Regions from separate parts of the Pantoea agglomerans genome, predicted to be linked through region 1. Evidence: predicted binding sites of a transcription regulator. Region 1 holds the regulator's gene; the other holds the start of a gene.
What was found. The regulator PhoB, encoded in region 1, activates phosphate uptake and scavenging genes when phosphate is short. The targets are predictions, from matches to a motif close to CTGTCATAAAACTGNCNNAT.

Region 1 (4,321 bases):
GTCTGCGACAGTACGCCGAGGCGCGGCGTCTGGTGATAGAGCGCCAGGCAGATGGCGTCGAGCAGCGTGGTTTTGCCTGCGCCGGTTGCGCCGGTAATGGCGAACAGGCCGTTACTGGCGAAGGGCTCGGTGCGAAAGTCGATAAACCATTCGCCTTTCAGCGCGTTCAGGTTTTTAAAGCGCAGCGTGAGAATTTTCATTCGCTCTCCTCCAGCGAGGCGAGGGTTGAGCGGAACAGGGCGCTGAGGCGCGCATGCTGAGGCGCATCGATATCCTCCGCCAGCGCGATGCGGCGGGCGAAGACCTCTTCCACTTTCAGTTCGCTCAGGGTTTCGTTTTTCAGCTGCGCCAGGCTGTGCTGGCGCTGTTCGCGACTGCGGCGCAGCAGCAGCACTTCAACCGGCAGCCCGGCGGTCAGCGCTTCGACCCGACGCTGCAGATCGCTGAGAAATTCCTGGGTGGTAACCTCAATATCGAGCCATACCGGCTTTTCACCCTGATGGTCGGCGAAGGGAGCCAGCTGCGCCTCGATCTCTGCCAGCGAGCCTTTTAGCATCTTCATCGGCTGAAACTGCGGAACAGGCAGCGGCGTTACGGCGCGCAGGCCGCGGGTGTCCAGCTCCAGCAGGAAGACGCTTTTCTCGCTGCCGAGCTCGTCGAAGCTGAGCGGAATCGGCGAACCGCTGTAGCGGATATGGTCGCTGTTGGCGACGCGCTGAGCGCGATGGATATGGCCCAGCGCCACGTAGTCGACGTCGGGAAAAGCCGACGCGGGAAAGGCGTCGAGCGTGCCGATATAGATATCGCGCACCGAATCGCTTTTGCTGACGCCGACGGTGGTAAGGTGGCCGGTGGCGATCACCGGCAGCGCCAGCGGATGCGCGCGCGCCGCGTCAACGCTGCGCTGGTAGTGGGCGGCAATCGCCTCCAGCAGGCTCTGCTGCTTCTCACGCCCCGACTGGCCCGCCCGGCTGCGCAGAATATCGCGCGGCCGCAGGTAGGGAATGGCGCAGAGCAGCGCGCCCGGTTCGCCGGCGCGGTCGCGCAGCAGCAGCAGGTTATGATCCGCCTGCGGCGTGGTGATCACCTGAGTATTCAGGCAGGCGAGCAGGGCGCGCGACTCGTTAAGCGTGGCGACCGAGTCGTGGTTGCCCGCCAGCACCACCAGCTGGCAGCCGGTCGGCTGCAGCGCCACCACGAAACGGTTAAAGAGTTCGCGCGCGTAGCTCGGCGGCGTGCCGCTGTCGAAAAGATCGCCCGCGACGATCAGCGCATCGACCTGATGCTCCTCAATACGCGCCAGCAGCCAGTCGAGAAAGGCCTGGTGCTCGGCCGCCCGGCTCTTGTTATAAAAAAACTGACCGAGGTGCCAGTCCGCGGTATGAATGATGCGCATAAAACTCCCTGCCGTAACGATTTGCCGGACGATTATACCGGCTATGGCGCAAAAGCGAAAAAAGCCGCGCCGGCTGTCATAAAGCAGTGTTAACGCGCTGATTAAGCGGCTATGTTTTTCATAAAAGTGTCATAAATCTGACGCATAATGGCGCCGCATATAACGGTGACAGCAGTCACATCAGCAGGAGTTACAATGGCTAAGCGCATTTTGGTTGTGGAAGATGAAGCCCCTATCCGTGAAATGTTGTGCTTCGTGCTGGAGCAGAACGACTACCAGCCTATCGAGGCGGAGGATTATGACAGCGCGATAGGGAAACTGATTGAGCCCTGGCCAGATCTTATTCTGCTGGACTGGATGTTGCCGGGCGGCAGCGGTATTCAGTTTATCAAGCACCTCAAGCGCGAAGCCCTGACGCGCGATATTCCGGTGATGATGCTGACGGCGCGCGGCGAAGAGGAAGATCGCGTACGCGGTCTGGAGGTGGGCGCCGATGACTACATCACCAAGCCTTTCTCGCCGAAAGAGCTGATGGCGCGCATCAAAGCGGTGATGCGCCGCATTTCGCCGATGGCGGTGGAGGAGGTCATCGAGATGCAGGGGCTGAGCCTCGACCCCTCGTCGCACCGCGTGATGTCGGCCTCGACGCCGCTGGAGATGGGCCCGACCGAATATAAGCTGCTGCACTTCTTTATGACCCACCCCGAGCGCGTTTACAGCCGCGAGCAGCTGCTGAACCACGTCTGGGGCACCAATGTCTATGTGGAAGATCGCACCGTCGACGTGCATATTCGCCGCTTACGTAAGGCGCTGGAGGTGTCCGGCCACGATCGCATGGTTCAAACCGTTCGCGGAACGGGGTATCGTTTCTCCGCCCGCTACTAAACGGAGCCTTTACCGTGCTGGAACGACTCTCCTGGAAGAGACTGCTTTCCGAGCTGGCGCTGGCCTGCCTGCCGGCGCTGATTATCGGTTTAATTTTCGGCTATCTGCCCTGGCTGCTGCTGGCCAGCGTGCTGGGGGTGCTGCTGTGGCATTTCTATAATCTGATGCGGCTGTCGCACTGGCTGTGGGTGGATCGCACCATGACGCCGCCCACCGGACGGGCGAGCTGGGAGCCGCTGTTTTACGGGCTCTATCAGATGCAGCTGCGCAACCGGCGGCGGCGGCGCGAGCTGGGTAACCTGATCAAGCGCTTTCGCAGCGGCGCAGAGACGCTGCCCGACGCGGTGGTGCTCACCACGGAAGAGGGGGCGATTTTCTGGTGTAATGGCCTGGCGCAGCAGCATCTTGGCCTGCGCTGGCCGGAAGATAACGGCCAGAACATCCTCAACCTGCTGCGCTACCCTGAATTCTCCCGCTATATTCGCCAGCGCGATTTCAACAAGCCGCTCACCCTGATCCTCAATAACCAGCACCATATGGAGTTTCGCATCATGCCCTACAGCGAAGGGCAGTGGCTGATGGTGGCGCGCGACGTGACGCAGATGCACCAGCTGGAGGGGGCGCGCCGCAACTTCTTCGCCAACGTCAGTCACGAGCTGCGCACGCCGCTGACGGTGTTGCAGGGCTATCTGGAGATGATGAACGACTCGGTGATGAACGAGCGCTCGCGCGGCAAGGCGCTGCAGACTATGCAGGAGCAGACGCGCCGCATGGACAGCCTGGTGCGCCAGCTGCTGACGCTGTCGCGCATTGAGGCCGCGCCGGCTCTCGACATGAAAGAGACGGTGGATGTGCCGATGATGCTGCATCTGCTGCAGCGCGAAGCGGAGACGCTGAGCAGCGGCCGCCATGAGATCCATTTCCATACCGATCCCCATCTCAAGGTGCTCGGCGATGACGATCAGCTGCGCAGCGCCCTCTCTAACCTGGTCTATAACGCGGTAAACCATACGCCAGAGGGCACGCGCATCGATATCAGCTGGCTGCGCAGCCGCCAGGGCGCACAGTTCAGGGTATGCGACAACGGGCCGGGCATTCCGGCGGAGCATCTGCCGCGCCTGACGGAGCGCTTCTACCGCGTAGATAAGGCGCGCTCGCGCGCCACCGGCGGCAGCGGGCTGGGGCTGGCGATCGTCAAGCACGCCCTCAGCCACCATAATGCGCGGCTGGAGATCACCAGCATTCCCAATAAAGAGACCTGCTTCACCTTTACGCTGCCGTCGAGGTTGATCGTCAGCGCGGGATTGCAGGAGAATGCCGTCCATTAACCGTTAATGGAACCTCTCATGCGCGCCTTGCTGCTGTTGCTCTCACTCTTCTCGCCCGCGCTGACGCTGGCGGCGGCGCCTCAGCCTGCCATGCTCACCGGCAACCTCAGCAGCGTCGGCTCTGACACTCTGGGGACGCTGATGATGCTGTGGAGCGAAGATTTCAGCGCGCAGGCCCCTGGCGTCAATCTGCAGGTGCAGGCCTCTGGCTCTTCCACCGCGCCAACCGCGCTGGCGGCGGGCGCCGCGCAGCTCGGGCCGATGAGCCGCCCTATGCAGGCGGAGGAGCGACAAACCTTTCAGGCGCGCTACGGCTACGCGCCGCTCGCCGTGCCGGTGGCGCTCGACGCGCTGGTGGTGGTGGTGAATCAGCGCAACCCGCTGACGCAGATCGACGCGCGCCAGCTCGACGCTATTTTTTCCGTGACGCGCCTGTGCGGCGGGCCGCAGGTGCCGACTCGCTGGGGCGATATGGGCGTGCGCCAGCCCGACTGGGCACGGCGGCCGATTCAGCGCTACGGGCGCAACTCCGCCTCGGGCACCTGGGGCTTCTTCAAGCAGCAGGCGCTGTGCAACGGCGATTTTCGCGCCGACGTGGCTGAGTTTCCCGGCTCGGCCGCCGTGGTGCAGGCGGTCGCCGCCAATCCGCGCAGCATCGGCTACGCCAGCTTCGGCTTTCATCTCAGCGGCGTGAAGATGCTCGCCGTGGCCG
Region 2 (4,321 bases), 400 kb from region 1:
ATCAGCGAACTGGCCCGTCAGCGTTGTTCCCGCGAGGCTGCTGCGGCCGAGGCCGATCGCTTTATCGCCGCCGAGGATATCGAGCACCGTCGCGCCGTTATCCAGCGTGCTGCGCGGCTGGTCGATCACCTCCGCCTGCGGCCGATCGCCGCGGATCACCATAAAGAGATCGCGACGCGGCTGTTTGATCAAATAGGGATGGGCGGTGTTGTTCATCGCCAGATGATCTGAGGTCACCACGATCACCGTGTTTTTAAAGTAGGGCGACGCCTTGATGCGGGCGATCAGCCGCGCCACATGCTCCTGCGAGCAGGCCACTGCGCTGAAGGACTGGTTAGGCTTGCCCTCGTAGCTGTAGCTTTTGCGCTGGCAGCTGCGCGACACAAAACCGTCGGGATGGTGCGTATCCACGGTCAGGGCGAACAGGGCGAAGCGCTTCTGCTGACGCGACAGCGCCTCATATTTCTCAAACACCTCATCCATCACCGTATCGTCGTAGTAGCCCCAGTTGTTGCGGTAGGCTGGATCGGCGACGCTATCTTTCAGCTGCTGCGATCCCACCATATTGGCCGGATCGAAGCCGTGCGAGGTCAGAAAAACGTCTTTACCGGCAAAGCGCAGATCCGCGCCCTGAATAAACCAGTTCTCATAGCCGGAGTTTTTCAAAATATCGCCAAGGCAGACGTTTTGCGGATAGAAGCTGGAGAGCGCGGCAGAGGCGTTACCGTCGAAAGGGGCGAACAGCGGAATGCCGCACTGCGAAGCCACCATGCCCGCGATGGTATAGTCGGTGCCGGGCAGCTGCACGGTCTCGCTGAAATCCAGGCTCTGCGCCTTTTCCTGACTCAGCTCCGGCGCCAGGCCGGGGAAAACCTGCTCGTCAAAGTAGGTGCGCTCCAGGCTTTCGCCATAGATATAGACCAGATTGAGCTGCGGGTTGCTGATGACCTTTTGCGGCACTTTGTAGTAGCTGTCGAAGTCGGAGTCGGCCAGCCGGGTGTGCGAGGCGACCAGGCTGGCGACCTGGCGAAACGCCGGGGTGGTCTGTACCGATCCTGCGGCGCAGGCCACCGCCAGCAGGCTCCAGCCGAGATGGTGCGGCCGCTCATGGCGCCGCAGCAGCCAGCTCAGCAGGCAGATCAGCAAAAAGAGCACCAGCAGCAGCCCGATAGCGGGCACCACATATTTACTGACGCCCGCGCCGGTCAGGCTATTGGTCAGGGTGTAGAGCACCGCGTCGTTAATGCCATCGCCGGTGAAGTAGTTGCTGGCAAAGAGTGTCGCGTTCAGCAGGACAAACAGCACCAGCAGAAGCAGCACAAAGGAGAACCACAATTTATGGCGGCCGGCTTTCCACGAGTAAACGGCAATGGCGGCCAGAAACAGCGCCACTGAGACACATTCGGACAACGTCAAATCCTCTCTTGAAGTGAGTTAGCGCATCCTGCGCAGCCCGCATTGAGTAAGGGTAGGTTTGCGTCAATCTATAATGGCTGTCATAGCGCTGCAACATATGCCGCCCGAATTGTGCAGTGGGTAATCTTTCAGAGGGAAAAGCGCGCGACGGCCGGGGTGGCCGTCGCGGATTGCGGTGAAAAAGAGCCGTAAATCAAAGCCGACCGGTAAGGTATTGCGCCTCGCCGTCGGCGAAGCTCCAGTCGCCTTTGTCGTTCGTAATAAAGCTGATCATCAGATCGTGGCCCTGCACGCCGCTGCTTTCGCGCAGCTCGCGCGCCAGCTCTGCCATAAAGCGCTGCTTTTGTTCCGCACTGCGCGGGCTGGTGTAGACGCGTACCATCACCAGGTTATCGCTGCGGCTAAAGCCGAGGCCGGTATCCTGGAAAAACATATTACACGCCTTGTTTTCGTGAACAATCTGGTAACGGTCACGCGCCGGCACCTGAAAGGCGGTCAGCACCGCGCGGTGCGCCGCATCGAGCAGGGTGCGCAGTTCAGCTTCGGAACGGCCCTGTATCACATCAAATTGCAGTAGCGGCATCGCTTTTTCTCCTGTTGAGGGCGTAATCTATCTGTGCTGTGACAACTATCCTGACGCGTTGGCCAGCAAAGAAAAAGCGCGCCTGCTGAAATGATTATTCAATATAGTGAACAATGCCTGATGAAAGAGATAAAAACGGACGCGCTCTGGATCCATCTGCACTGGCTGCTGGTGCTGGCGGAGCAGGGCAGCTTTACCCGCGCGGCAGAGCGGCTTGAGGTGAGCAAAGCGGCGATGAGCCAAAAGATCAAAGAGCTGGAGCTGGCGGCGGGCACGGCGCTGGTGCAGCGCACCACGCGCAGCGTGCGGCTGACGGCGGCAGGCGAAAAGCTGGTGGAGGAGCTGCGCGACCCGTTCGCGCGTATCGAGCAGAGCTTTTTTGGCGTGCGCGACGCCGCCGGGCCGGTGCGCGGCCTGGTGAGAGTGACCGCGCCGGTGGCTTTTGCGCGCCAGCAGCTGGTGCCGCTCGTCGGGGATTTCCTGCGCGCCTGGCCGCATATCCGGCTGCAGCTCGATGTGACCGATCGCATTGTTTCCCTCAGCAGCGAAGGATTTGACCTGGCGATTCGCCACAGCAGCACGCTGCCGGAAACGCACGTCGCGCTGCCGCTGTGCGATACGCGCACGCTGCTGGTGGCCTCGCCCGCTTATCTGGCGGCGCACGGCGAGCCGCAGACGCCGCATCAGCTGGCGCAGCACAACTGCTTATACTATCCGCGCGGCGTGGAAACCCCGCGCTGGACCTTCGCCGACGCGGCGCAGGAGCGGGTAGAGGTGAGGGTGCAGGGCAGTTTCGCCACCAACAACAGCGAGTCGATACGCGATGCGGCGCTACAGGGGCTGGGCATCGCTATGCTGCCGGACTTCAGCGCCCGCGAGGCGCTCGCCTCCGGCGCGCTGCAGCAGGTGCTGCCGCGCTGGCGAGCCGTAGAGGCCTTTGCGGAGAAGCTCTGGATCGTCAGGCCTTACGCCGCGCAGGTGCCGCGCGCGGTCACCACCTTTACGCACTGGCTACGCGCGCGCTTTGTCGACGCCTGACGACAGCGCCAGCTGCGTCGGCGCCAGCATCATCTCGCCCAGCAGGCTGGCGCGGTTATAGAGGCCGATGCGCAGATTAAAGTCGAGGTGCAGCCGCTCGTCGCCGCTCAGGCGGATAACCGGCGGCGGCGTTTGCGGCCGCTGACGAAACAGCACCGAACAGGCGAACGCGTCGCTGTTGCCGGCGTGCAGCTGCTGATAAAACCAGGCGTTAGCGTCCGCTTTGCGCAGGTGAAGATTCACGCGGCGATACTCTTTTACCGCCACCTGCTGCGCCAGCGACAGCAGCGCCTGCGCCGGGTGATGAATTTTCTGCACGATAAGCGGATAGTCGTCGCGCTTTTTCAGCTCGTTAATATAGTTCTGCACGCCGAGGTTTTTAATCGGGGCCAGCTGTTTCAGCCATTCGCGAATAAAGGCGTTGCCCGGCGCAGCGGCGATAAACCAGCCTTCGATAACCGGCGACAGGAAATTAAGCGTGCTGTTCTCGCGGTAATAGCCAATAACGTCCATCGGCTTATCCTGCTGAACCTGGTGTACCCAGTCGAGCTTCTCAAATAACAGCGTGCCGCAGTCGATGCCGATGCCGCCAAAGCGGTGCAGCAGCTCCAGCCGGATAATTTCGCTTTTATGCGCAGGCGTCAGATCGGCGGAGATAAAGGTCATCTCCGGCAGCCACTGCGCCAGGGTGCTCTGCGTCACCAGATGCAGCGTATGGTCGGGATTGTCCTGGCGCAGCTGGTTGATATTCAGGCGCAGCGAGGGCGGCAGCGTGTCGTCGAGCCAGACCATCCAGATGGTTTTCGGGATCGCCGCAGGCGCTTTTTCCGCGGAGAGGATCACCAGATTCTCCTCCTGGCTGGCGTCATATTCCGGCGCAGAAAGGGCGCTGTGCTTTTTTTTCTGCCACAGCATTTGACTGCTGAAAGAGACGCGTTTCCAGCTGCGCCAGAGGGAGTGTGCAGGACGTTGAGCGTGTTGATTCATGATGCACCTGTTATTGTGATTATTGCGGCGGAAGTGTCCCCCATGAGGCGTAGCGCAGCGCGCGCATTCATTTCCTCACGATTGTGTATAAAAACTCTTCACTGATTTAATAAAGCATTATTTATATGCGCGCTACGACTTTTGCTGAATTTCAGATAATCCGGAATGCGAGAGGTGAAATTGTCGTTTATCGCCTTACCGTCTGCCTTATATTTAATTAAGGCGGTGCTTCGCTTTATTTATTGCCGTTGCTAAAGATAATCCTGGTTTTTATCTCTGCCCTCCAGAAACAGCAGG

Region 2: a site for PhoB is predicted at 1,494-1,513, ahead of opgB (phosphatidylglycerol--membrane-oligosaccharide glycerophosphotransferase). Genes of this name have one in related genera too.

The regions. Positions count from the first base shown of each region.
Region 1 covers NZ_CP083809.1:3,063,850-3,068,170, reverse strand. The annotation lists gene LB453_RS17480 (AAA family ATPase) at 1-200, opposite strand, end outside; gene sbcD (exonuclease subunit SbcD) at 197-1,396, opposite strand; gene phoB (phosphate response regulator transcription factor PhoB) at 1,592-2,281, shown strand; gene phoR (phosphate regulon sensor histidine kinase PhoR) at 2,296-3,609, shown strand; gene LB453_RS17460 (PstS family phosphate ABC transporter substrate-binding protein) at 3,628-4,321, shown strand, end outside.
Region 2 covers NZ_CP083809.1:3,460,942-3,465,262, reverse strand. The annotation lists gene opgB (phosphatidylglycerol--membrane-oligosaccharide glycerophosphotransferase) at 1-1,410, opposite strand, end outside; gene LB453_RS19260 (tautomerase family protein) at 1,610-1,999, opposite strand; gene LB453_RS19255 (LysR family transcriptional regulator) at 2,120-3,037, shown strand; gene LB453_RS19250 (glycosyltransferase family 32 protein) at 3,011-4,024, opposite strand.